Aminivibrio sp.: one gene and its partner. The protein of the gene in region 2 interacts with the protein of the main gene of each other region in a pairwise test. Links are inferred from orthologs where the notes say so. Each region holds a gene or a part of one and is shown on either strand. Other genes may lie near its edges.

The links.
Region 1: the proteins of topA (region 2) and JMJ95_RS03300 interact in binary tests that used the Escherichia coli proteins (3 or more experiments, as listed by UniProt). The link is inferred for Aminivibrio sp. from one-to-one orthologs.

What each region holds. Positions count from the first base shown.
Region 1 is NZ_JAESIH010000028.1:5,726-16,753, reverse strand. Bases 1,299-4,272 are described here. They hold JMJ95_RS03300 (YigZ family protein), read right to left. Parts: upstream 3,109-4,272; coding sequence 2,488-3,108; downstream 1,299-2,487. Other genes in these bases: JMJ95_RS03285 (ParB/RepB/Spo0J family partition protein), read right to left, coding at 3,861-4,272; JMJ95_RS03290 (hypothetical protein), read right to left, coding at 3,638-3,850; JMJ95_RS03295 (HIT domain-containing protein), read right to left, coding at 3,105-3,587; JMJ95_RS03305 (hypothetical protein), read right to left, coding at 1,785-1,931. Outside these bases: JMJ95_RS03310 (biotin transporter BioY), read right to left, coding at 543-1,061; more of JMJ95_RS03285, read right to left, coding at 4,273-4,754; JMJ95_RS03280 (AAA family ATPase), read right to left, coding at 4,733-5,503; 16S rRNA (guanine(527)-N(7))-methyltransferase RsmG, read right to left, coding at 5,511-6,185; JMJ95_RS03270 (DUF364 domain-containing protein), read left to right, coding at 6,307-7,059; JMJ95_RS03265 (thermonuclease family protein), read left to right, coding at 7,056-7,844; JMJ95_RS03260 (hypothetical protein), read left to right, coding at 8,188-11,028.
Region 2 is NZ_JAESIH010000033.1:19,236-36,014, forward strand. What follows is about bases 10,804-13,865. They hold topA (type I DNA topoisomerase), read right to left. Parts: upstream 13,522-13,865; coding sequence 11,086-13,521; downstream 10,804-11,085. Other genes in these bases: trmFO (methylenetetrahydrofolate--tRNA-(uracil(54)-C(5))-methyltransferase (FADH(2)-oxidizing) TrmFO), read right to left, coding at 10,804-11,093; JMJ95_RS03745 (hypothetical protein), read right to left, coding at 13,531-13,815. In the rest of the region: flagellar protein export ATPase FliI, read right to left, coding at 1-972; JMJ95_RS03685 (FliH/SctL family protein), read right to left, coding at 956-1,846; flagellar motor switch protein FliG, read right to left, coding at 1,839-2,855; flagellar basal-body MS-ring/collar protein FliF, read right to left, coding at 2,867-4,438; flagellar hook-basal body complex protein FliE, read right to left, coding at 4,450-4,767; flagellar basal body rod protein FlgC, read right to left, coding at 4,952-5,371; flagellar basal body rod protein FlgB, read right to left, coding at 5,374-5,775; GTP-sensing pleiotropic transcriptional regulator CodY, read right to left, coding at 5,839-6,612; ATP-dependent protease ATPase subunit HslU, read right to left, coding at 6,749-8,170; ATP-dependent protease subunit HslV, read right to left, coding at 8,167-8,700; JMJ95_RS03730 (tyrosine recombinase XerC), read right to left, coding at 8,660-9,595; more of trmFO, read right to left, coding at 9,759-10,803; DNA-processing protein DprA, read right to left, coding at 13,890-14,990; JMJ95_RS03755 (YifB family Mg chelatase-like AAA ATPase), read right to left, coding at 14,987-16,489; JMJ95_RS03760 (YraN family protein), read right to left, coding at 16,486-16,779. UniProt on the Escherichia coli protein: Releases the supercoiling and torsional tension of DNA, which is introduced during the DNA replication and transcription, by transiently cleaving and rejoining one strand of the DNA duplex.

The DNA of each region.
Region 1 (11,028 bases), on a different replicon or contig from region 2:
TTGAGGGGCGGCGCCTGAAGTAGAGAAACCGACACGGGTGTCGGCTTTATAGACAGGCAACAGGCGGACAAACGGGGCCGCGGTGATCCCTTGGCCAGTCATGGTTGATATTCTTTCTGCATCTCCACTTTAGCTTACGCCCAGCGCGAGCACCAAAACGATCCCGTTGGGGGCAGATTTAAGGAAGCTCTGAAAAAAGATTATTTTGCCTTACGCGAAACGATAAATCTTTTTTTTTGACACATGAATCGACATTATACAGAGGTTCCTTATGTGTATGTTTATGATTTTGATGCCGGCGTTTTTGTGCTTTATTGATTGTTTGTTTTCAGCGTTCTCAGAAAGTACAGGATTTCATGGTTCCGCCGTTTTCGTTTTGTACGCTTTGAAGATCTGTTTTTCTGATTATATTTTCCTGGGTATTTGCAAAATCCTTTGCCGGCTGAAAGCACTCGGAAGCTCTCTGATCGGAATCTGTTTTTTTGAGCTCAACGGTTTTCTCCCACTTTGTTTTCAGATACCAAAAGGTATGCATAAATAGCTTATAGAGGGTGTCGTACCGCCATTCGTATTTTTAATGCGATGAGCGATGCCGCGACGGCTTTTAGAAGGTCCGGGAGAATGAAAGGGTATACACCGATATGAAGGATTTGGCCGACTGTTGATGGCTTTTCTGCCAGGTAGTTGAAATTCAGGAACAATACCGCCGCGCCAAGAAAATATATAATACTCACTCCGCCGACGGCCGCCGGAAAGAGCCTGCGAAAAGAAATATCGGATCTTTTTACCAGGGCAGCTATGATCCAGGCGGCAGGAAGCTGTCCAAGAAGATATCCGAAAGTAGGAGACAGAATATATGAAATTCCCCCTCCTCCTGAAAAGACAGGTACTCCGGACAGCCCAAGGAGAATATAGGCCGCCTGAGAAAGCAGTGCGGCTCTTGGCGAGAGAAGAAGACCGGAAAGAATGACCATCAGGACCTGCAATGTGATCGGGACAAATGGCAGGGGTATCCGAACAAAAGCGCCGACTGCGGTTAGTCCTGTAAAAAAAGAAGCCACAATGAGTGTCTTAAACCGAATTTTTATAGAAAACGACCTCCTGTCTACCTATTATTCTATCGGTTGACACTTCTTATGGCAAGACCCATTGAGAAAAGATTAATCCCGAGCGTGTTTTTCAGGATTTTGTGTTTTTCAGGATTTTGTGTTTTTCAGGATTTTGTGTTTTTCAGGATTTTGTGTTTTTCAGGATTTTGTTTTTTTCGGTAATTTTGGCTCTTTTAGGAACGAAACAATTCGCTTAAGAAATCGAAAACCTGGTCATTTTTTGTGTATGGAGGTGCTGTCTTTTCCTGACCTTCCCTTCAAACACAAGAGGAACCGACTCGATTTCCGGGAATCAGGCCTACTGAAGCTCTGTTTTATCCATCAGTCCGCCGGCAGTTTATCCTCGTCATAGGAGGCACATTCACTCCTAAATCAGCAACTTTTTCAGGTAGGGGGAGACTTTCCTCGTATAATGGTTCTTTAATGGTTCCGTCCCATCTGCACTGTCGACAGGTCCGTGGGAAGTTCGGGAGAGTTTGTACTTCACGCTGATATACTTCAGGCAAACTGCTTTGCCGAGAGCACAAGCAATGTACGTATTTCCGGCAGCGCCTATGATCAGCACACCCCGAAGCTTCCATTTATACGAACAGGTTGAAGAAGCGAAGAGAAGATTTTTTATCAATTTCCTGTCCGGGTGGTATTCGATGCTTTCCAGGCAGGCATCGTTTATTTTCAACCCCCCGCATTTGTCACGAGACGGTTCATGAGAAATTTTCGTCTCTTGAAGTATTCAGCCTCCACCAGCATTCTGAAGAGGTCTTCGTAGGAGAGGACATTCATGGACGGAGTGGCTCGCTGCTGCCGGAATACATCTGCCATGGCGCGGAGCCTCATTCTCCAATAATCCAGCATGCGTTCGAATTGTATGGATATTTGTTGTCTCAAGAAGGAGAAGGACCAGGTCTCTCCGGGGAGATTCAGCGGCTCTATTTCAGTATACGAGTGGCTCGGTTTTTTTGACGGGCGGCTCTTTTACTGTGCACTAATCAAAAAAAAGGGGTTATTCAGATTCCGAAGCTGTAGCTCTTGAAAAAGACCGGCAGGCGTTATGAGGCGAAAGGCTGTGTATCCATAGATCTTTTCATGTGAGAAAACATTGAGAGCAGTTCGGGGGCTTCAATATCTTTGTTCATTCAGGAGTTGCTATATTATGACTCTAATGAACAAGTTCGGCCTGGGTTCGGTGAGGGAGACTTTCGTCGGCATGGGTGGAAATTGATTTGAGGAACCTCTGAATAATGTCGATTAATGGGTTAAAAAAAAGTTTCTATTGAGTCGCGTGAGGACAAAATATTCTTTTTTCAGAGCTTCCCTGTATGAAGATCTTTTGCGAATAACGGGGCCGGAAAAGCAAAAACGGCGCTGCTTATCGCTTTCAACCGGCTTTTTTCCATCCGTTGATTCTCCTGCTGTTTTTCCATTCTTCAAAGGTTTTTTCCACACTTTCGGAGCATTCGAGCGGAACGGCGCACTTGACCGTCACGTATTCTCCGTATTCGCTGGAACGGAAATCACCGCCGGTGTCGCAGGTGTCAAGGAGTCTTTCCACGAGTTTTACCATGTCATAGGGCATCCAAATTTCATAGCCTGTCCGCGCTCTCAGAGATATTTTTCCCGATGCCGTGATTCCCTCGGAGGCGGCTTTGCCGTAAGCCTCAATGAGGCCCCGCACTCCGAGCTTGATTCCGCCGAAATAGCGTGTTACTACCACAAGGACATTCGTCAATTCCTGCCGGAGGATCGCACCGAGTATGGGTTTTCCTGCCGTTCCTGCCGGTTCGCCGTCGTCGGAGAAATATTCTTCTCGCTTCAGTGTGCCTACTCTGTAGGCCCAGCAGTTGTGGTTTGCCTGCCGGTGTTCCGAGGAAATGCCCCTGATCCTCTCGCGTGCCTCCGTTTCATCGCGGCAGATGCAGACATGGGCGATGAAGAGGGATTTCCGGACTTTCGTTTCGGTAACGGTTTCACGGGCAGGTTCGCAGTACTGGTCATTCATTCATTCCAGGCTTCCTTCATCCGCGCATAGGTTTCCGCCAGTTCTTCGGCTACAACACGGACATCGGCGAACACGGGCATGAAGTTCGTATCCCCGTTCCACCTCGGCACGATATGGAGATGGAGGTGCCCGTCGAAGCCTGCGCCGGCCACCTTGCCGAGATTGATGCCGATGTTGAAGCCCTGGGGATTCATCACTTTTTTCAGCACCGAAATGCATCTTCCTCCCAGGCGGTGCATTTCGAGCATTTCCTCGTCTGAGAGAAGTTCGTATTCCGCCGTATGGCGGTAGGGAGCGACCATAAGATGGCCGGGGTTGTAGGGGAAGGCGTTGAAAATAACAAAGCAGGTCGCCCCCCTGTGGAGAATGAGCCGTTCCTCGTCACGATATTCCGGCGGGAAATCGCAGAAGATGCAGCCGTCCTTGTTTTTTGATACCTGAATATACGCCATTCTCCAAGGTGCGAAGATGTTCTCCATGGTCCATCATCCTTCCTGTAGATCTATCTGTTTCACGTGAAACGTGTTTGTTATTTTTTTCTCATTATCTCCCGGATCAAAAACCACCCCTGCCATAGCCCGAAAAGTGCAAGAATTACGGGAAGGGCTACATTGAGCCACATGGGATACCCGGAGACTACAAGCCTTCGGGCAATATAGACGCCAAGAAACACATACCCGCCGATGAGGAATCCGGCCGATATGATTTTTCCAAACATTACCACATCCTTGAACTTATCCACCGTTCATCACCTATTTCCCGGGAAATAGTTCTTCCCCTCGTTCCTCGAGAAAGCGCATAAAGGCTTCCATCTGTTTTTTGTTCAGCCCGTCGAGAGAAACTCTCATTCTGTTCGGGTTTCCAGTCACCCGAAGAGAAATTCCCAGTCCCTTGAGAGAGGTCTGCACGGGTTCCGGTATGACGAAGGAAGCCCGTCTGGCCGCGGAAACCTCCGGCGCCTGGAGCTTGGACCTCTTGACGGCCTCTTCGAGCTGCCGGACGGACATTCCTCTTTCTTCGGCCGTCCGTGCCAGGGCGATCATCATGGAGGGGGATTCCACCGAGAGCAGGGCCCTGCAATGCCCTTCCGAAAGGAGGCTCTCGGAGAGCATGTTCCTGATCTCCTCGGGAAGCTGGAGAAGCCGCAGCTTATTGGTCACCGCTGTCCTGCTCCAACCGATGCGTTCCGCCACTTCCTCCTGGGTAAGGGAATGCTGCTGGATCAGCTCCGAAATGGCCGAGGCGATCTCCAAAGGCGACAGGTCTTCCCTCTGGATATTCTCCACCAGGGATATCTCCCGCAGCTCGCGGTCGCTTCCTTCAATGACCCGTACCGGTACCCGGGGCAACCCGGCGGAACGGGCCGCCCGCCACCGTCTCTCGCCCGCCACGATCTCAAATATTCCATCTTCTTCCAGGGCCCGGACGATGAGCGGCTGGACAACGCCATGACTCCGTATGGACTCGGCGAGGGAATCGAGGGACGCTTCGTCCATGTCCCGTCTCGGCTGGGCGGGGTTCGGCCGGATGTTGTCCACCGGGAGGGAAGTGATTTCACCCTGCCCTCTTCCGGACAGGGTGGGAGCTTCCGCCGGGGGTGTGAAGAGTGCCCCGAGTCCCTTTCCTAGTGCGCGCGCTTTAGCCACAGTTCTGACACCTCCCTGGCAAGGTCTCCGTAGGCCTGGGCTCCGGTGGAGGACGGATCGTAATAGCCTATGGGGGTGGCATGGCTCGGAGCCTCGGACAACCTGACGTTTCTCGGAATGACGGAGGAAAATGCCACGCTGCCGAACTGGCGGCGCACCTCGTCGGCCACCTCGTTGGAAAGCCTGGTTCTCGAGTCGTACATGGTCAGAAGCACCCCGCTTATTTCAAGTTCCGAGTTGAGACTGTCCCTCACGAGGCCGATGGTTTTCGAGAGCTGGCCGACCCCTTCCAGGGCGTAATATTCGCACTGAATAGGGATGATGAGCTTGTCGGAAGCGACCAGGGCGTTGATGGTCAGCATGCCGAGGGACGGGGGGCTGTCCACGATGGCCACGTCGTAACTATCGAGAGACCGGAGATGCCGCCTCAGCCTCGTCTCCCTGCTTATGACGCTGGCGAGTTCTATTTCCGCTCCCGCCAAGTCGATGGTGGCGGGAAGAATGGAGACCCCTTCCCACCTGGTGGGTATGACGGCATCTTTCGCCTCGGCCTCGCCGAGGAGCACGTCGTACAGGCTGAGTTCGAAGTCTTCTGGCGATATGCCCAGGCCGCTGGTGCAGTTCGCCTGGGGATCGATGTCCACGGCGAGAACGGAATAGCCGAGCCGGCCCAGTTCAGCCGCCAGATTAACGCACGTGGTCGTTTTTCCTACTCCGCCCTTTTGGTTTGAAACCGTGAGAACGAGCATGGGGGCGTCACCTCCACCAGAATGTTTTTTCCGCCATGCCCGTCTTCCGGGGAAACGTGGATAAACAGGGGGCGTTTTTCTTCCATAAAAGAAGAAATCTCTTTTTTCCCTCGCCGCCGTAGGGAACAATGGACGGAGCTGCGAGGCCGAGCCTGTTCCATCTGCCCTGGAGCGGCTCGAGTTCTTCCGTGAACCTGGGCCCCTTCATGGCCAGGACAGTTCCGCCCACAGCGACGAAGGGGGAAAGGTATTCGAGGAGGATCCCCGTTCCGGCCACCGCTCGGGCGCCTGCGAGTGAGAAGGTTTCCCGTTCGCGGAGGGCGTATTCCTCGCACCTTCCCCAGACGACCTGAACGTTGGGAAGCCCCAGCGCAGCGGCCATCTCCTCCAGGGCGCCGCACTTCTTTTTCACGCTGTCAAGGAGGGTCACTTCGAGATCGGGGCGGCAGATTGCCCAGACAAGGCCGGGAAGACCGCCTCCCGAGCCCACGTCGAGAATCCGTCCCTTTTCGGGCAGGCTCGAGACAGTGAAAAGACAATCGAGAATGTGCTCGTTCCAGAGTGTTTCAGGATCACTGGGCCCGGTCAGCCGAATTTTTCCGCCGTAGGAGGCGAGGAGACTCCCGTATCGTTTCAGGATTTCGCCCCGGGAGGAGAGAAGCTGTTCTTCCACGTGGTCCACCGGCGTGTCTCCTTTCCTTCGAAAGTTCATACGGATAACATTATACCCCTTTCTTCCAATGGTGGACCTTTCCCCGGACATCCGGGGAGTATAGAATGGACCCGACAGGGGAGGGACGATAATGGGACTGTACGAGGAAATCCAGGACCGGCTCCTTTCTGCCCGGGATGGGGAAGTGGAATCCCTTGTTCTCGGCTGGAAGGGAAGCGCCGTGACCCTGAAGGACGGACGCTGGGGGATCGGCGCGGTGCCGCCGGGAGGGGGAGCGGCCCTTTCCCCCCGGGAAGACCATACGAGGCGCCTTCTGCTCTCGGGAGCGACGGACCTCGCGAAACTTCTTGTTTCGCCCTATCCCCAGGAATATGCCGCCGCTTCCGCAGCCGCAGCCGCCCTCGCTCCTGCGCCGGAGGAGGGCCTTCCCCTGGAGAGCCTCCTGCCCCTTCCCGGTGGGGAACGGGTGTCCCTGGTGACCCCCGACCCCTGGGTAACCGATTTTCTCCGGGACTGGAACTGGAACATTTCCGTTTTTGACGACGGCAGGAGGGGGCTGAACGTCTTTCCGGAATGGACGGTCTCCCAGCACCTGAACTCCTGCGGATGGATGTGGCTTACCGCCGAGGTCTTCAGGACACGGTCGTTTTTCTCTCTTTTTCCCCGGCCGGCGGGGAAAACAGTGGTCCTCCAGGGGCCGGGAATTCCCTTTCTCCCCGACGTCTACGAACGGGCGGGCATTTCCTATCTTGTCCTCCCACAGACTTCCGGAGCGGATGGGTCGGCAGCGATGCGGTACGTGGCGTCCGGGGGCACTCCATGGACGTGCCCTGACCTTCGCTGGCGGGTTCATCCCGTGAGCGGGCAGGGGAGGCAGAGATGACCCGTCTCCTGGCCGCAGCGGCGGCCCTGGCGTCGGCGGCGATTCTCTCCCTGTCCGGCCTCAGGGGCGGCCCGGACATACAATCCCTGCTCTCGGCGGCAGGCATCGAGGTTCACGACGGTGATACCATTTCCGTTCCCCTCGACGGGGAACGGGCCACTATCCGCTACCTCCTGATAGACACCCCGGAACTCCACCATCCCCACCGGGGGAAGGAAGAACTGGCCCTCGAAGCGGCTGGGGCAAACCGGACCCTCATTTCCTCCGGGCCCCTCAGCCTGGAGTTCGACGAAGAACTCCGGGACCGGTACGGGAGGCTCCTTGCCTATGTCTGGGTCTCCCTTCCGGAAGGAGAATTGCTGGTGAACGAGGAACTGGTGCGGAGAGGCCTTGCCCTGCCGCTGATCATTCCCCCCAACGGAAAACACGCCGGCAGGATCTTTTCGGCCATGGAGGAGGCCGCCCGGGAAGGAGCGGGCCTCTGGAGCCGTTCGGAAAAGAGGATATTCACCCCTTCCCAGGTGTGGAGCGAGGCGACGGTCCTCGCAGGCAGCTTCGTCACGGTGAGGATGACCCTGGAGAGGGTGGAGGAGCGGGGGCGAAGAATCCTCCTCTCCCAGGGAAGACTTACCGTCACTGCCTACCGGAATCCCCGTACGGAGGGTCTTCTGGGCCTCAGGAAAGGGGACAGGGTCACGGTCCGGGGCAAGGTCCTTCTTTCTCCCCGGGGATGCGAGATTCCCGTGGCCTCAGTCCTCCAGGTCAGCAGGGATTCCGATGGGTGAAACATGGGCGGCGCCTGTCGCATCTTTTGCCCTCCCTCTAGTGTCCCCTGAAAAATGTCCACATACTGCCGGATTATCCACAAAACCCCTTTTTTCAACCCTTTTTTGCCGTTTTTTGGAGGTTATCCACCGACTTCTCCACATATCCACATTTCCACACCCTTCCACAGGCCGCCATATGTAGGTCAAACAGAGCGGACTATTCGATCTTTATTTATCAGTAATCTTCTCTGGCGTTCCATGCGGTCCTCCTCTATGATTGAACCGTTATGCCCACGGTAATATAATTGCTGCCGAAGGGCAGCGGAGCGGGAAACAGCCATAACGGAAAGGAACGATCGACATGGGAAAACCAGGGGAAAAGACTGTTTTTTTTGTCTTTCTCCTCGCCGGTCTGGCGGCAGCCGCCGCCCTGTTCCTGATTTCGGGGAAAGACGCGGGAACGGATTTCTTTAAAACATCTCTCAGCCAGGCCCTCAGGGACTTGCCGGGCTGGAAGCTGCAGGCCGACCGTTTTTCCGGCAACCCCGTCACCGGCTTCACAGCCTGGGATGTCCGCCTGTCCTTCGAGGACGGTGAGATAGCCCGGGCGGACAGTCTTACCGTCTCCTTATCGCTGCTCTCCCTGCTGAAAGGCTCTGCAGGAATCGACAAAATATCGGTGAAAAACGCCTTTGTTGCTGCGGAGGACCTCTTCGCCGCCGCCAGGAAAACCGAACTTCCGTCAGCGCCGGGAGGAAAACCTCTCGACCTTCCCGTGGTGGTTCTCACCCCTTCGGAGATCTCAACCCCCTTGGGAAACGTGAAGCTTGACCTCCTCAGGCTGACCCCGGGGCAGGGAACGGTCACCCTCGAAGGAAAGGGAAATTTTCTCGGCGTGCCTGTGGAAATGGGCGGTTCCTTGGCCGAAGACGAAAGCATTTCGCTCACCGACATCTTCCTGAAGGCCGGCAGTGCCACGGCGACCCTCTCCGGAGAAATGTTCCCGGAATTTTTCCTCGAGGGAACCGTCGAAAACCTGGATCTTGAAAAAGCAGCTTCCCTCCTTTCCGTGCCCTTTTCCATGAAGGGCACGGTGGCCTCCACCGTCACCATAAGCCGCCCGGGCGGAAAGCTTCTCCTGTCGGGCGATGGGGAGATACTGGGGGGAGACATCTGGGGTCTTCTCACTGAAGGCCGGTTCCGCTGGTCCGCCGACGAGGAGAAGGCAACCCTCTCTCCTGCGGGAGGAAAAATTTTTTCCTCCCCCGTGGAAGGCAGCCTGTCCGTGTTCTTTGCCTCCGTCCCCCTGGCGGAAATCAAGCTGGGGCTCAAAAACGTGGATTTTCAGGAGTGGACCCGGTTCTTCTCCTGGCTTTCCTTCGGCCGGGGAACTCTCTCGTCCCTCCGGGTCGACCTCGAAGGACCTTTCGACAGGCTTGAAGGTACCGTGGCCTTTTCCTCTCCCAGGGTGGTCCTCCAAGGATTTCCCGTGACGGATCTGAAAGGGAGCCTGAAGCTCGCCGAGGGAAACCGCATCGACCTCGGGACATCAGGGAAATGGCTTGAATCACCCATTTCCGCATCAGGAAAAGTTGTGGTGGACGACACGGGACGCACTGAAACCGTCCTGGAAATCCGGTCGGACAGGTTCGATCTGAAATCTTCCGGCGCGGTCTACGCTCCCGGCCTGGCACTCGCCGGCACGGGAACGGCAAAGCTCTCCCTGAAATATCCCTTCGAGGGAAAAATGACCCTCTCCGGGGCTCTCTCAGCCCCAAAGTTTTCCGTCCTGGGCACCCCGGCGGAGAACCTTTCCGCCGCCTTCACCGGAACGACGGACGCCCTGAACGTTTCGTCGGTCTCCCTGTCGATTCCGGGCGGAGGGACGGTCACCGGGAAGGGAACCCTGTCGGGCCTTTCCGGCGACACGCCCGCCATGGCTTTCGAAGGAGAGGGAAAGAACATCGGGTGGGCCTTCATCGAGTCTCTCGCCTCGTCCTCGAAACCCCTGGGAGCCTCCGGCACGGCGGATCTCCGCTGGTCCGCCCGGTCGCCCCTCTCGGCTCCATCGGTGGACTTCGACGTCAGGGGAAAGGACACCCCCCTGTCGAAAACCCTTCCCTTGCGGGGAACGGTGCTGAAAGGCCGTCTTTCCGGCGGCGAGATTACCCTTTCGGAAGGGACGGCCTCCCTCTGGGGAGGTAAGGTACAGTTCTCCGGAAAGGCATCCTCCCTGGCCCATTCACCGACCCTGAATTTCCGGGGAACCTTCTCGGGGCTGGCCCTCCGGCAGGCTGCGTCGGACCTGGGAACGGCTCTGTCCTCCGCTTCGGGAACCCTTGCGGGAGAATTCTCTCTCGCCGGGAAGGCGTCCGCGCCGGCTCTCTCTCTGTCCTTAAACAGTCCGGAACTCTCCGCCGGAAGGCTTTCTGTCCGCTCTCTGACGGCAAAGGCAGAGGGAACTCTTCCCACTCTCAAACTGACCTCCTTCGCCGCCCGGGTTCTTGACGCGCCGGTCACCGCGGAGGGAACCCTGGAGCTGAAGGACAGGGGAAAGATTAACATCTCCGCCTCATCGGGAGAACTGGACCTCAGGAAGTTTTCGGCGGCCTTCTTCCCCGGCGTGAGCCTCGGCGGCACGGCTGCAGGGAAAGTCATCCTCTCCGGAACCATGGGCGGAGGCCTGGAAACCGTCTTCTCGGGAACCTCGCCCCTCGTCACCTTTCACGGGCTCCTGATGGAAAAAGTCGCTTTCTTACTGAAGCCTGACGGAAAGGGGGCCTACGTCCTGTCCGCCCAGGGAACCCTCGGCAAAAGCACCCTCGCCGTGGAAGGAAAAATGGCCTTCACACCCAAAGGAACGGAAATCACACTCAAGAACAGCAAAAAGATCGACCTGGGGGCCACAGCCGCCGGGCTGTCCGCCCAGGCGGCGGGCATGGTCTCCGGGGAGGCCGATTTCACCGCCAAGGGCATTTTCGACGAAAAGGGAAATACCTGGGAAGGAAGGATACGCTCTTCCTCCCTCGGCTTTTACCGCACGGAAATCAAGGCCGTGGATATTCCCTTCACCTGGAAGGACGGCATGATCAACGTTATGGACGGAAAGGCGGAGTATCACGGCGGCTTGGCTGCATTTTCCGGCATGGTCGACCCCGCCACTATGCGGTGGGAGGGAAACATCACGGTGAAGGGCATGGAT
Region 2 (16,779 bases):
GTTCATGTCGTCCCCTTCGACCAGGACGGTGTAGATGCCCGTGATGCTCCCCCGTTCTCCCGCACCGGCCCGTTCGAGAAGCCGGGGAAGCATTTCGAAGACGGAAGGGGTGTATCCCCTCGTGGTGGGAGGTTCGCCGATGGCCAGTCCCACTTCCCGCTGAGCCCTGGCCACCCTGGTCACCGAGTCCATCATGAGGAGTACATTTTTGCCCTGGTCGCGAAAATACTCAGCGATGGCTGTGGCGGTGAGAGATGCCTTGAGACGGATGAGGGGAGGCTGGTCGGAGGTGGCGATGACGAGGACTGAACGGCGGCGCCCCTCGTCGCCCAGGTCGCGGTCGACAAACTCCCGGACCTCCCTTCCCCGTTCCCCCACCAGGGCGATGACGTTCACGTCCGCCTCGGTGTACCGGGCCATCATGGCGAGCAGGGTGCTCTTTCCCACTCCCGATCCGGAAAAGATGCCGATCCTCTGCCCTGTTCCGAGGGTGAGAAGGCCGTCGATGACCTTGACGCCCACGGGAAGAGGGGAGGTGATCATTTTTCTGCGGAGAGGATGGGGAGGGTCTGCATAGAGAGGATAGAATCCGGAAGCCGCAACAGGCCCCCGGTCGTCGATGGGGTTTCCCAGGCCGTCGAGAATCCGGCCGAGAAGAGAATCGCCCACCCGGACACCCAGGGGGCGCTCCATGGAAAGGACGTCGCATCCCGGACCGATGTCCTTGAGGTTGCCCAAGGGCATGAGGAGAACCCGGTCGCCCCGGAAGCCCGCAACCTCCGCCGACAGGGATGCCCTGGCGCTGTTTCTGTACCGTATGGAACAGAGATCGCCCACCCGGACGTCGGGACCCCTGGATTCCGCCACAAGGCCTACCACCTGGACGATGCGTCCGTTGATCTTGGTGAGCTGGACCCCCGAAAGGCGCTGCTCGAGAATGGCCAGCAGCCCTCCTTCAGAAACTGCCGTCATTCCCGTTCCCTCCCTCGATGAACAGGTGCTCGATCTCGCCGGAAACCTGTTCCAGTTGGATCCGCCACCGGGCATCGTAAATACCGAGGTTGGTTTCCACGATACAACTTCCGGCGTCCACGTTCCCGTCGGGAATAAACTCGAGGTGCCGGATTCCCCTGAGGAGGTCGCTGAATTCGTCCTTCCTGCCCCGTACAGCGTCCACGTCCTCCGGGTTCAGGTAAACGATCACCCTTTCCTTGTCGCTGATGCGCTCCAGGACACCACGGAGCATCCTGACGGCCGTTTCACCGTCGATGGAGACTTCTTTCCGGAGCATACGGGAAAGAAGGAATTCCCACATGCGGATGAGCCTGGGCATCTGGAGGGAACAGAGAGCCCCCAGGTTCTCTTCGAGGGAGCGGTGGACGGATTCAAGCAGCGATACAGCCGAGCGGACCTTATCCCCGGCTTCCTTTGCCGCCTCTTTGCGGGCATTTTCAATGCCCTGTTCGTACCCGGCCTTCCTCCCTTCCTCGAATCCTTCGGAAACCGCTTTTTTCCGGGCTGCGGCACCCTCGGTCTCGAGAGCGGACACCATCTTCTGCCGCTCTTCTTCGAGACGGACCCGCTCCCTGGAGAGCTCTTCCTCGAAGACGGACGCCCGGAAGGCGAGGTCCCGTTTTTCCCTTTCCGATTCCTCGAGCCTTGTTTTCAGAAGGGAAAGTTCTTCATTAAGCTGGGAAAGCAGGTCCACGGGATGGTTCCCTGCTTCCGGTTCCCGAGGAATCTTCTCCTGGTTTTCCCTCTTGTCCCGGGGGACATTTCCGATCCGGACGGCCTCCGGAAGCAGGCGCACCGCCCGGAGGACGTTGGGACGAAGAAGTTTAGACAACCAACTCTTCCTCTCCTCCTCTGGAAATGACGATTTCTCCCACATCCTCCAGGGCCCGGATCACGTTGACCACCTTCTGCTGGGCTTCCTCCACGTCCTTCACCCTGACGGGGCCCATGTAGTCCATGTCCTCCTTGAGCATTTCGGAGGCCCGCTTGGACATGTTCTTGAAGAACTTGCCCCGGAGCTCTTCCGTGGCACCCTTGAGGGCCAGGGAGAGCTCCTTCATCTCCACTTCGCGGAGCACTCTCTGGAGAGACCGGTCGTCCATCTTGATGACGTCCTCGAAGACGAAGAGCCGCCGCTTGATTTCCTCCGCAAGCTCGGGATCGTTCTCCTCGAGGTGTTCCATGATGTTCCGCTCCGTGGCCCGGTCCGCGTTGTTTATGATGTCCACGATGGCGTCGATGCCGCCTGCAAGGGTAAAGTCCTGTCCCATGACGGTGCTCAGCTTCCTTTCCAGTACCCGCTCCACCTCCCGGAGCACTTCCGGGGTGATCCGGTCCATCCTGGCGATCCGCTTGGCCACCTCGGCCTGCACGGCCCCGGGAAGGCCGCCGATGATGGACGCCGCCTGCTTGGGGTCGAGGTAGGACATGATGAGGGCCACGGTCTGGGGATGCTCTCCCTGGATGAAGCCGAGAATCTGCTGTGCGTCGGTGTGCCGCATGAAGTCGAAAGGCCGGACCTGGAGGCTGGCAGTGATCCGTGTAAGGAGGTTCTGCGCCCTTTCGGGGCCGAGGGCCCGTTCGAGGATATCCCGGGCATAGTCCACGCCTCCCCTGGCCATGTACTCCCTGGCGAGGAGCATTTCCTGGGCATCCTTCAGAACCCCGAGCCGCTGTTCGGGGGTCACTTTTCTCAGGTTGGCTATTTCCAGGGTAAGGATTTCGATGGTGGAATCGTCCAGCCGCTTGTAGACTTCGGCAGCCACTTCGTTTCCGAGGGCCACCATGAGGACGGCCACCTTTTCTCTTCCCGTCAGTCCCTTGGTCGTTGTCTTCGCCATGATCCCGCCTCCTAAGACTCGTCCGCAAGCCAGTCCTGAGTCAGGTTGGCTATTTCTTCTGGCTTGCTTCTCGCGTAGGCGCGAAGCTGTTCTTCCAGTACGGCCAGTTCTCCCTGGGCTTCAAGCAGTTCCGGGGAAGAAAGAAGTTCCTGTATGCTCGGGATGCGCTTCCGCTCCTCCGCGGGAGGGAGAGCGGCTTTCCTGGACCTGCGTCTCCTCATCCACAGAACCCCCGCGAGGGCGGCGAGAAGAAGAAGCACCGCCGCTGCGACAAGGGCGATGATAAGCTGCATTCTCTGCTGGAGCTGAAGCTGTTCCGCAAGGCTGTCGGCAAAGGTGGTTGAGAATTTCATGGACTGGATGACGAGCTGGTCTCCCCTGGCGGCATCAATACCCAGGGCAGGCGCCACGAGGGCCCGGAGCTCCGTCAGCCGTTCCTCCTCAAGCTCCCCGTCCACCAGTACAGACGCGGAAAGCCGCCTGACCGTCCCGGGAGTCACTACCTGCTGGGTTTCCCGGGTGGTGATCTCGTAGTTGTTGGTGGTTTCGGTCTTGTTGTATTCGCTCGCCGTTCCCTGCTGCTGGGCGATGGCGTAGCCCGGGATGTTCGTGGTGGTTCCCGGGGCACCGCCGACGGGGGCACCCGTTCCCGTGTAGGTTTCCTCCATGTTCTGCTGGCTCCGGAGGACGCCCCTCCCCGTCTCTCCGGGGATAAATTCCCTGGAGGAACTGGTCCTGCGGTCGAAGTCGAGGTCCACCTTGATCCGGACTACGACCCTGCCCGGCCCGAAGACCCGTTCGAGCATGATCCTGACCTTGTTTTCGAGCTCCCGTTCCTGCTGCCGCTCAAGCTCCCGCTGGACCGAGGAAACGGTCCGGCCGTCGCCGCCCTGGCCGTAGATGAGCAGCTCCTGGTCAAGCAGGTCAGAGAGGACTTTGCCTGAAGTGTCCACCACCGTTATGTTCTCGGGGAGCAGGCCCTGGACCCCGTGGGACACGAGATGCACTATGGATTTCACCTGGTCCGGGCCGATCTGCATTCCCGTCTTCAGGCGGACGAGGACCGATGCCGTGGAGGGCTGCTGCTGCTCGAGGAAGAGGCGCTGTTCAGGGACGACGATGTTCACCTTGGCGTAGTCCACTGCGTCGATCTGGCGGATGGTCCGCTCCAGCTCTCCCTCGAGGGCCCGTATATAGGTGATCTTCTGCTGGAATTCGCTCAGGCCCATCTTCGTTGTGTCGAAGATCTCGTAGCCCACGCTGCCCCCTTTCGGAAGACTTTCCTGGGCCAGGCTGAGACGGGTTTCATAGACGATGTCCCGCGGAACGAGGATGGCGTTCGCGGCGGGGTCAAGCCTGTAGTCGATCCTGTTTTCCCTGAGATAGGCCACGATGGCCGACTGGTCCTCTACTTCGAGAGCGGTGAAAAGGGGTTCATAGGAGGGCTTGCCCGCCCAGTAGACGGCAAGCGCAAGAGCGGAAATCACCATGACGGAGGCCCCGACGATGGAGAGCTTCTGCCACGGCTTGAGGGAAGACCAGAAGAGCCCGAGACGGGCGGAAAATCTTCGGAACCAGTCCATTCACAAAACCATTACACAGGCATCCGGGCAAGCTGCTGGTAGGCGTCAAGCAGTTTGTTCCTGACCTCGGTGATCATTCTGAGGGCGAACTCCGCCCTCTGGGAAGCGAGGACAACCCGGGAAATATCGTCCACGTCTCCCGTGGCGAGACTGTTCACCAGGCCGTCGGACTCCACCTGAAGATCGTTTACCCTCTTCATGGAATTCTGAAGAAGCTCTTCAAAGGAAAGGCCCGTACCGGCGGAACGGTCCTTCGCGGGAACCGCTTCCGGCCCGCGGACCGCAGCGGGTGAAGCGAGCTTCATAAGATCGATGTTCAACGAACCCATGGGGGCCCCCTCCTCATTTTTCCGGACAATATCGATACCGCGACCATACTATATTATCACAGCAGAGATAGTTATAACAAAAACGGGAAACGCAGGTATGCGCCTCCCGTCTGTTGTTCCATGAGCCTGAAGTCCTTTGTATTCAGGAACTTTCCGTCTGCTGTCCGATTACCGGGAGGAGCCGCTACCCCCGCATTATTTCCAGGGCTCCCGTCCACATGTTCCGAGCCGCGTCGACCACCGCGAGGTTCGCCTCGTAGGCCCTGCCGGCGGTGAGCATGTCCGCCATCTCCCTGACCACGTTCACGTTCGGGAAGGCCACGTATCCTTCCTCGTCAGCGTCCGGGTGGTCAGGCTGGTAGGCCAGCCGGGGAGGGGTGTCGTCCGTAGCGATCTCCACTACCCTGACTCCACCGGTATCCTCATAGCCGCCTATGGTCTTGTCGAGCATTTCGGCGAAGACAGGCACCTTTCTCCGGTAGGGGCCGCCTTCCGCTGTCCGGGTGGTGTTCACGTTCGCCAGGTTCGCCGATATGGAGTCGAGCCAGAGCCTGTGCGCCGTGAGGGAACTGCCCGATACGTCGATGGCCCGGAACATTCTCATGGTTATCTCCCCCCTATGACGAGGCGGTACAGGGAACTTTTCTTCGCTGCGAACCGGGTCATGGCGTTATAGGCCATACGAGTCTGGGACATGACGGCCATCTCCCGTTCGGGATCCACGTTGTTCCCGTCCAGCCGGAATTTTTCGTCATACACCTTGATTTCCTCGGGAACCACTGAACTGACTGTGAGGGGCCCCGAAGGTATGTGCCCTTCGTTGGTAACCGTCATGGGAAGCCGCCTCGGACCGTCCACGAGATCCCTGAGCTGATCCTCGAAGGAGACGTTCCGCCGGGCGAACTCCGGTGTGTTCGCATTGGCGATATTTCTCGACGTGGCTTCAAAGCGCTTCGAAAGCCCCTCGAGGTTTTTCTCCATTACTTTCCAGTTGAAGTCGCCCATCATGGCCTTTTCCCTCCCGCCCCGGTTCTTCCTGTTTGTTTCGGCGGGCTTTCCCCCGGACTTGAATCAGTCTTTCTGGAGCACTCCCAGCTCTTCCACGAAGAGAGGGCTGAGCACCTTGATGAAGGTTCCCTTCATGCCGAGGCTCCGGCTTTCGATGATGCCGGCGCTTTCCAGCTTCCGGAGGGCGTTCACGATGACGCTCCTGGTGACGCCCACCCTGTCCGCCACCTTGCTTGCGATGACCACACCCTCGAAGGAGCCGAGCTCGCTGATGATGTGCTTCACCGATTCCACTTCCGAATAGGAAAGTGCTCGCATGGCCATCTGGACGATAAGGCGTTCCCTGGAGCGCTCCTCGATGTTCTTTGTCCGTTCGTGGAGAATTTCGATGCCCACGAGGGTGGCCAGGTACTCCGCCAGGACGAGGTCCCGCATGGAGAAGGGCTGGAAGAACCGGACGAGAAGCAGCGTACCGAGTCTCTCCGCGGCACCGTAAATGGGAATGTAGAGCATGTGTTTCTCTGGCGCTTCGGTGCCGGCGTCGTCGAACAGGTAACCGTCGGTCTCGCTCAGCATGGTCTCCCTGTGCTGGTTCATCTTTTCGACGAAAGCCTCGGGCATATACCCCTTGTCGATGAAGTTGGACACTTCCTCGGAATGATACTCGGAAATCCACGAATGGCCGAGGATCTTGCCCTCCCGGTTGATCAGGTACACGTTGGCCGTGGAGAACTCGCACAGCAGCTTGGCGAGCTTGTTGTAGTCGGGCCTTGTACCTTCCCTGCGGCTCTGGAGGGCCCTGCCCACCTGCCGGGTTTTGTCGAGAAGATCCTTCAGTCCTGGTTCCTCATCGATTACGTGAGGTTCCGCCGCCCTTGCTTCTTCGATCGTTTTGCTTTTCTTTACGGCCACTCAAAATCCCTCCTGATATGGTATCCGTGCGCACCATCCGCACCGGAGCATGTAATGTAATCTACAGAAGATATCTTCTGATATCGCTGTCCGAAATTAGGGGTTCCAGCCTCTCCCGAACGAACTCGGGCGTTACCGTGAACTTACCCTGTCCCTCCTCGGGGGCGGCGAAGCTGATGTTCTCGAGAAGGTGCTCAATCATGGCATGGAGCCTCCTGGCCCCGATGTTTTCCATTTCGCCGTTCATCCGCTCCGCCAGGCGGGCCATTTCGTCCACCGCCTCGGGGGTGAAGTCCAGATTCACGCCTTCGGTGGAGAGAAGGGCTGTATACTGCCTTAGCAGGCTGTTTTCCGGTTCCACCAGAATGCGGGCCAGGTCCTCTCTCGTCAGGGGCTGAAGCTCCACCCGGATGGGGAACCTCCCCTGCAGTTCGGGCACCAGGTCCGACGGCTTCACGCTCGAGAAAGCCCCAGCGGCGATGAACAGAACATGGTCCGTGTTCACCGTGCCGTACTTCGTCTGGACGGGGGAACCTTCCACGATGGGCAGAAGATCCCGCTGAACCCCTTCCCGGCTGACATCGGGGCCGCCCGCGCCGCCACGGGCAACCACCTTGTCGATCTCGTCGAGAAAGACGATTCCCTCTTCCTGGGCCTTGTCGAGGGCCTCCCGGACGACGGCGTCCATATCCACCAGCTTTTCCGCTTCTTCTGCGGCGAGAATGGTCCGCGCCTCGGAGACCTTCATCCTGCGGCGCTTCGTCTTTTTGGGCAGCAGGCCGCCGAGCATGTCCCCGATGTTGATGCCCATGGAATCCATCCCGCCTCCACCGAGAAGGGGAATTCCCACCGACTGGCTCTCGGTGACGTCGATCTCCACTTCCCGGTCGTCGAGTTTGCCCTCCCGGAGCAGGGCAAGAATCTTCTTCCTGGTGGAATCCCGGAGCCTTTCCTCCTCGGGCGAATCATCCCGTTCCTGGTCCCTTTCCGGTGATCCCCCGCCACTGAAGAGGCGCATGAAATCGGGAACGGCGCTTTTTTTCTCCGGCCTGGGCAGCAGCACGTCCGCCAGCCTCTGTTCCGCCCGTTCCGCTGCGGGAACCTGAACATCCTCGATTTTCCGTTTCTTCACCATGGCCACGGCCGCCTCTGCCAGGTCCCGCACGATGGATTCCACGTCCCGCCCCACGTAGCCTACCTCGGTGAACTTGGTGGCCTCCACCTTGACGAAGGGGGCTTTCACAAGGTCGGCGAGGCGCCGGGCGATCTCGGTCTTGCCCACGCCCGTGGGCCCAACCATGAGGATGTTCTTCGGCGCCACTTCCTTCGCAATATTCTCGGGAAGGCGCCTTCTCCGGATGCGGTTTCTCAGGGCTATGGCCACGGATTTCTTTGCCTTCTCCTGCCCTACGATATACCGGTCGAGGTATTCCACGATCTGGCGCGGAGTGAGATCGAACCGGTCATTTTCCAGAATGTTCATTCTCCAAGTGCCTCCACTGTGACGGTGTTATCCGTATAGATGCAGATCTCCGAAGCGATTTCGATGGACCTCCGGGCAATCTGCGACGGAAGCAGGCTGCCGCTTTCAAGAAAGGCGAGGGCCGCAGCCTGGGCGTACCCCGATCCCGACCCTATGGCCGCCACGTTGTTCTCCGGCTCCAGAATGTCCCCCGCTCCCGAGAGCATCAGGGTGAGCCTCGAGTCGGCGACGATCATGAGAGCTTCGAGCCTCCGAAGAGCCCTGTCCGTCCGCCATTCCTTCACCAGCGACACGGCGGACCGCATCAGGTCACCCGAATTCTCCTCCACCCGGCTCTCGAACCTCTCCAGGAGGGTCATAGCATCGGCGGTGCTCCCGGCGAAACCGGCAAGGACCGTTCCTTTGTGGAGCCGGCGGACTTTTTTCGCTCCAGCCTTTATGATCTGGTTTCCGAGGGTCACCTGGCCGTCACCGGCCATGGCAACCATGTCATTTCTGCGAACACACACTATCGTCGTTCCCTTGAACATCTCCGTTGTCTCCTTTCGCCCGGGGGTGGGCCAGTTCATAGCTCTTCCGCAGGTGATCCGCCCCGACGGCGAGGTAATGCTGGGTGGTGAGGAGGCTCTCGTGCCCGAGCAGCTCCTGGAGGACTCTGAGGGAAGCCCCCCCCTCGAGGAGGTGGGTCGCGAAGCTGTGCCGGAGCACGTGGGGCGTCACGTTCGCCACCCCTGCCTTCAGGGCCGCCCTCCGGACGATCCGGTGGACCGTCCTCACCGTGATTGCCCCTCCCCTTCTGCCGGGGAAGACGAACCCGCCGTTCCCGGCGCCGGAATCTCTCCAGTTCCGGAGGGCTTTGAGTGCACACGTCCCGAAGGGGACAATCCTTTCTTTGTTTCCCTTGCCGAGCACCCGGACCATTCGTTCGTCCAGGTCAACATCCTGCCAGCGGAGGGAAGCCAGCTCGGCGATCCTGAGACCGCAGCCATAAAGAAGCTCAAGAACGGCCGTATCCCGCACGGGATCTTCCCCCAGCTGCCCTGCGTCAACCAATTTGAACGTGTCCTCCTGCGAGAGGGCCCTGGGCAACCTGGAAGGGAGCTTCGGCCCCCGGATTCCCTTCGCGGGGTCGGAGGAAATCAGCCCTCGGTCAAACAGAAAGGCAAACCAGCTCCGGACCGAGGACAGCTTTCTGGCCGCCGAGGTTTTCGCGTAACCGTACCCCATCATCTCCCGAAGCCAGGACCGTATGGTCTTTCCGTCCACTTCCGCCGGTGAATTTATGCCCCGCACCTCGAGAAACTCGGCGAACTGGGCAAGATCCACGGAGTAATTGGTCACGGTGTGGAGCGACGCCTCCTTTTCATACCGGAGGTAATCGAAAAACCGATCAAGAAAAACAGATATCTTTTCCTGCATAAGCATATTTTAGCATCTTTTTCTAGATTATCGATATTTTTCAAAAGAATCAATTAACGTTTTTTGGGCAGAAGCATAAAAGCTGTCCCTGACCGGATTTTTTCTTTCCCACATCTCTTTTTCCCATTTTTTGAGAGAGAAATTTAAGAGAAAAAAACAGACGGGGGATTTATCCGGCAGGTCCCGCGAGTTCCGCCAATCCGGCGAGGAAGGGGACAAAAGCCTCCCGTGCCCGCTGGGCGACCTGTTCGCACCGCAGGGCCTTGTTCCGTACTTTCCCCCCCAGGGGGGGAAAGATGCCGAGGTTAACGTTCATGGGCTGGAAACGGCGCCCCAGAGCGTCTCCCAGGTAGTGAAGAAGGGAACCAACGGCCGTTTCCCTTGGCCACTCGGGGAAGGGTTTCCCGAGAAGCAGGGCGGCCATGTTGAGGGCCGCGACGCAGCCCATGGCGGTACTTTCCATGTACCCCTCCACACCGGTGATCTGGCCGGCGAGGAAGAGATCCTCCCGCCCGTTCCGGAACCGGAGGCGGCCGTCCAGTACTGCCGGGGCGTTGACGTAGATGTTCCTGTGCATGACCCCGAAGCGGGCGAATTCAGCATCGGCAAGCCCCGGGATCATCCGGAAGACCCGCTCCTGCTCCCCCCACCGGAGACTGGTCTGAAACCCCACGAGATTGTAGAGGGTTCCCTCCCTGTTGTCCTGCCGGAGCTGAGCCACAGCCCACGCATCTTCCCCCGTTCCGGGGAGGGGAAGACCCACGGGGCGCAGGGGGCCGAACCGGAGGGTGTCCGTTCCCCGGGACGCCATGACTTCCACGGGAAGGCACCCCTCGAACCAGGACGGCGATTCCTCGAAATCGTGGGGAAGGGTTCTTTCAGCGCTCGTCAGGGCGGAAATGAAGGCCTCGTATTCCTCCCGGGTGAAGGGGCAGTTGATGTAATCGTCCTCCTGGCCCCACCGACCGAGACGGAATGCCTTCGTCATGTCGATGGAGTCCGCCTCCACCACCGGGGCGACGGCGTCGAAGAAGGAGAGGTACTCCTCCCCGGCCATCTTCCTGATCTCCCCCGCCATGGCGGAGGAGGTAAGAGGGCCCGTGGCAAGGATCGCAGGCCCTTCCGGAACGGAGACGCATTCCTCTCTGACGACTGTGACGAGAGGATGTTTCTCCAGGGTCTCCGTCACCAGCCGCGAAAAGATGTCCCGGTCCACGGCGAGGGCCTTGCCCGCCGGTACCCGCGATTCGTCCGCGCACTTCAGGATGAGACTGCCGAGGCCGCGGAGCTCCTCCTTGAGAATTCCCGCCGGGCTGGTGGTGGAATCGGCCCCGAAGGAATTGCTGCAAACCACCTCCGCCAGTCCGTCCGTCCTGTGGGCCGGCGTTGTGGTCCCGGGCCGCATCTCGTACAGGGTCACGGGAATTTCCCGGGTTGCGAGCATCCAGGCCGCTTCGGACCCGGCAAGCCCGCCGCCGACTATGGAGACGGAGCGGTCAATCATCGTCCCGGGTCTCCTTCGGGGGGACATACCCGCATTTCGGGCACTCCTCGCCGCCCTTCCGTCCGGTGGTCATCATGGCGGCGCCGCACTTGGGGCACTCCTTTCCCGACGGGGGGTTCCACGAGACGAAATCGCACTCGGGGTAGCGGGAACAACCGTAGAACGGCTTCCCCTTCCTGCTTTTGCGCTTTACCACGTCCCCCGTGCCGCATTTCGGGCAGACAGCGCCCGTCTTGACGAGGACTGGACGGGTAAACCGGCATTCAGGGTAGCCGCTGCAGCCGACGAACTCACCGAAGCGGCCGTTTTTCAACACGAGGGGTTTGCCGCACTCTGGGCAGTCCTCCCCTATGGGTTCGGGGGGCGGAAGCTGCGCCGGCGGGGCCGTCTCGGCCTCGGCCATGGTGACGGTGAAATTTTTCCAGAAATCCCGCAGAACGGAGAGCCAGGGAACCTTCCCCTCCTCCACGTCGTCGAGGCTTTCCTCCATGCGGGCGGTAAACCCGGTGTCCACGATGGAAGAGAGGCTTTCGCCATTGAAGTACTTCATCAGGAATTCGTCCACCGTCTCCCCGAGGGGTGTGGACTGGAGCCGCCGTTCCTCGTTCCTTACCACGTACCCCCTGTCGTAGAGCGTTTCCACGATGGAGGCGTAGGTGGACGGACGGCCGACACCCTCGTCCTCGAGGACCTTGATGAGGGTGGCCTCGGAGTACCGCGCCGGCGGGCGGGTGAATTTCTGTTCCTTTCCCGTTTCCTCCACGGCGAGCACCTCTCCACGGACCGCCGGCAGAAGGGATTCTCCCTTGAGGTCCAGGGGCCACACGGCGCTCCACCCTGGGAAGAGCAGGGTCTCCCCGAGCTGCCGGAACCCCGCCCTGCCCGCGGAAGCGGTGAGGGCGGCGTTGGCCACCCTGGCGGGGGTCATCTGGGAGGCCACGTATCGCCTCCAGATGAGGGAATACAGTTTCATCTGGTCCGGAGTGAGAATGCCTTCCAGGCTTTCCGGGGCAATGGTCACGTCCGTCGGCCGGATGGCCTCGTGGGCGTCCTGGGAACGGCCCTTGGCGGAATAGACGTTCTCCTTTTCGGGCAGGTACGGCGGCTCGAAGGAAGAGGCGATGTAGGCCCTGCATTTTTCCACGGCCTCGGGGGCTATCCTGAGGCTGTCGGTGCGCATGTAGGTGATCAGGCCCGTAGGTCCCCGTCCCGGGATGGATACCCCCTCGAAGAGTTCCTGGGCTATTCTCATGGTTCTGCGGGGAGACAGGCTGCACCTTCGGGCAGCCTCCTGCTGGAGGGTGCTCGTCTTGAAGGGGGCGGGGGCCGCCCTCAGGCTCTCCCTCACCTTGAAATCGGTTACGGTGAGGGGAAATTTCTCCACCTCGCCGAGTATGGCATCCACGACATCTTCGGAATCTATGAGAAGGGACTTTCCCTCTTTCCAGAGGGATTTCCCGTCCAGGCTGTCCGCCCGGAGAACGTACTTCCTGCCGTCGCCGGCGGCCGCCGAGACGGTGACGAGCCAGTAGGCCCTGGGAACGAATTCCCTGATCTCCCGCTCCCGGGCACAGATGAGGGCAAGAGCCACTGACTGCACCCTTCCCGCGGAGAGGCCCCTCCGGATTTTTTTCCACAACAGCGGACTCAGGGTGTACCCAACGAGCCTGTCCAAAATCCGCCGGGCCTGCTGGGCATCCACCTTGTTCATGTTGACTTCTTCCGGGTTGTTGATCGCTTCCCGAACGGCCCCGGGGGTGATCTCGTAGAAGCGGACCCTGCAGGGGGACGATGGGTCAATGCCGAGGAGCTCACAGAGATGCCATGCGATGGCCTCCCCTTCCCTGTCGGGGTCCGAGGCGAGAATGACCCTGGAGGCTTTCCGGGCCAGCCCGGCAAGTTCGTTTTTCACCTTCGCCTTTCCCTTGACGAGAATGTACTCGGGAGCGAAGTCGTTGTCCACGTCTATCGCCAGCCGGCTTTTCGGCAGGTCGCGGACGTGCCCCACACTCGACTTGACCACGTATTTCGATCCGAGGATCTTGGCGAGGGTTCTTGCCTTCGTGGGGGATTCGACGATGACAAGAGACGTTCCGGCCCCCGCTTCGGAGGGGGCCGAAGCAGCCCGGGACCGCCCGGAGGTTTTCTGCCGGGGTGCTTTGGAGGCACTCTTCGTTCCCGTGGTCTTTTTCCCGGCGGAAGAGGTTTTTCTGCCCTTCCCGGAAGACGGGGACTTCTTCCCGGCAGGGGGTGCGCTTTTCGCAGCCCCTGCCGGTACGGATTTCCCTGCGGCGATTTTTTTCGCGCCGGCCGGGGAGGTCTTCTTCCCGCCGGAGGAACGGGCCGTCACCGCCGCCGCCGTCTTTTCAGAAGGGGGAAGGGGCGCCGTTTCCGGGGCGGTCTTTTCCTTTTTTCCTTCCTTTGCCATGGAACCTTCTCAGCAGATCCAGCAGCTCGAAGGATACATCTTCTCCGAGGGGCTGCCGGGGATCTCAAAGGACCGGTCGTCGAGAAGGGCATCCACGATGGCCTCGAAGAGAGGGGCCTCCACGGCGGAGTTTTTCATGGCGCCGAGGGACACGGCCTCCTGGATGGCCCTCTCGGTGATCTCGAGAGGGACCTCTTCCGTGGCGATGTAGCGGTATATTCTTCCCTGCGTCTCGGGGGTCAGGTATCTTTGTTCGCAGTTATGGAGAACTCGGCGGACGAGGAGCGAGTCCACCAGCCTGCCTCCTCGGGCTCGGTCCGTATTGTGTGATTTGGGCACCAGGCTCTTCCTTTCCGATCCAGTCTTGTCTACCGGGGAACGGCACTCCACCGCCCCGGTCCAGAGGGGAAAACGTGCCCCGCCGCGGCCAGAAGGGCCAGGCAGGAAAAAACGTCAGCGGGAGACATTGTACATTCAACGGCGAGGTTGTCAACAGTTCTTTCTCCATATTTTTTTAAAACGGCAAGAATTCTTTGCTCTTTTTCAGTCAATGAAGGAGTTTTTTGCCGTTCCTCTCCGGGAGGAAACAGGCCGAGCTGCCTTCCGAAAGCCAAGGAGACAAATTCCGCCACGGAGACAAGGGGCAGGGCCCCGTCAAAAAGCAGCCTGTTCGACCCGGCGCAGCCTTCCTCGGATATCCTTCCCGGAACGGCCCAGACCTCCCTGCCGGCCTCAAGGGCGTGGCGGGCCGTGCTCATGGCTCCGCTTTTGAGCGGTGCCTCCACCACCACGAGACGATCGGCCATTCCAGCGATGATCCTGTTCCGCTCGGGAAAACGCCACTGCCTCGGAGGAGAACCGAGGGGATACTCGGAGACCAGGGCGCCCCCCTCCCCGACAATGCGCCCGAAGAGGCCTTCGTGTCCCCGGGGATACACCATGTCCACCCCCGTCCCGAGGACCGCGATGGTGGCGCCGCCTCCGGCCAGGCATCCTTCGTGGGCCGCACCGTCGATGCCGGCGGCTCCGCCGCTGATCACCACGCCGCCGGTCCCGGCCACCGCCCGGCCTATTTCCGCCGCCGTCCGCCATCCGTAGGAACTGCATTTCCTTGTTCCCACCACGGCTGCTGACGGCCCGGCAAGAGGCCATTTTCCCTTGACGTACAGAAGCAGGGGGGCGGAGGGCGTTCCGGCGAGTCCCCGGGGGTAGTCCCGGTGCTCAAAGGAGACGAGGCGTACGCCCGCCCGGCGGGCCCGGTCTTCCTCCAGCTCGGGCCATCCTGCCCCGGCAAGCCGGGCAAGGTTATTCCGTACCGTCTCGGAATACCCAAGCCGTTCCCACAGGGAAGGCCCTCCCTCAAGGAACGCTTCGGGCGGAAGGTCCTCCTTCCTGAAGGATTCCCAGAGAACCGGGGGGAACCCTCCCGACGCGGCCAGGAGCAGGAGCACTCTCAGGAGTCCGGTCATCGGCCTTCCCCTCCCTCCCGGTAAGCCATGGCCTCCGCCACGTGGGACACCTCCACGTCCACGCTTCCCGCCAAGTCCGCTATGGTCCGTGAGACCTTGAGCACCCGGCTGATTCCCCGTCCCGAGAGCCTGAGGCGTTCCGCCATGGAGGCAAGAAAGGGCCTCACCCCCGGGGAAAGAGAGAGGGCCCGTTTCACGAGCCGTTCAGGCAGCTCGGCGTTGCAGGTGAACCCTGTCCCGGCCCACCGTTTCCTCTGGATCTCCCGGGCCGCCCTCACTCTCGCGGCGATGGGGGCACTCGGTTCGCCGCCCTCAGATTCCACCGCCACGAGTTCTTCCGGGAGCAGTCTCGGGACTGCCAGGTGAAGGTCGATCCTGTCGAGGATGGGGCCGGAAATCTTCCGCCTGTACCGTTCCCGCTCCGATGACGAGCAGGTGCACCGCTCCACCGGGTCTCCGTCCCACCCGCACGGGCAGGGGTTGCACGCGGCCACGAGAAGCACCCTGCACGGGTAGACTACCGAGCCCGAAGCCCTGCTCACGGTGATCCGTCCGTCCTCAAGGGGCTGCCTGAGGGCTTCCAGGAGATCGCGGCGGAATTCGGGAAATTCGTCGAGGAACAGAACCCCCCGGTGGGCCAGGCTGACCTCGCCGGGCCGGAGGGTGGCGCCGCCCCCGCAGATGGAGACGATACTGGCAGTATGGTGGACGGTTCTGAAAGGGGGGTGCATTCCCCGGTCGAAGGGAACGCCGAGGGTGCTCCGGACAAGGGCGGCCTCAAGAAACTCGTCCCGGGACAGCGGGGGAAGGATCCCGCGAAGTGCCCGGGCCAGAAGGGTCTTACCGCTGCCCGGGGCACCGGTGAAGAGGATGTTGTGATGCCCGGCGGCGGCTATTTCCAGGGCTCGTTTTGCCCCTGACTGGCCCCGTATGTCGGCGAAATCAGGGTCGGCCACGACCGGCTCCGCCTCAAGAACCGCAGGAACCACGGGAGTGAGATTCCTTTCACCCCGAAGAAAGGCGATCATGTCGCCCAGGCTTTCGGCTGCCCAGGCTTCGCACCCCTCCACCAGGGAGACTTCGTCCGCGTTGTCCGCAGGGACGAAGAGCGGAATTCCCGTATCCTTGGCGAGAATGGCCGCGCCGACGGCCCCCCGGACTCCCCGGAGGCGTCCGTCCAGGGCCAGCTCGCCGAGAAAGATTGCCTTTGGGACTTCCGGAATGCTTCCCATGGCCCCGGCGATGCCGAGGGCGATGGGAAGGTCCAGGATGGCCCCCTCCTTCGGAAGGTCGGCCGGCGCGAGGTTCACCGCAACCCGTCCCCTCACGGAAAGGCCGAGGGAGCGGAGGGCCGCCCTCACCCGTTCCTTCGACTCCCGGACCGCCGCATCGGGCAGGCCGACGATGGAGATGGCGAACAGGCCCCCGGTGATTTCCGCCTCCACCTCCACCCTCAGGGCTTCCATGCCCTTCAGGGTGATGCCCCAGACGGGATTCACGTGAGGTACGCCCCCGCCGTGACATCCTCAAACCGCTCCACCGTAGGGTCTTTCCCGGGGTGCAGGGTCACGGAGAGAATGTCGATCCTCCACGGGCCGGTCCACCCCCGGGTCTCCACGTACCGCCTTCCGGCCCGCACGAGACGCCCCAGCTTCCGGGGCCCCACGGACTCCTCTCCCCGCTGCATCCATCCTTCGGAGCGGGTCCTGACCTCCACCACCACGAGCTCCCCGCCTGAGAGGGCCACCAGATCAAGCTCCCCTCCCCTGAAGACCACGTTGCGATCGAG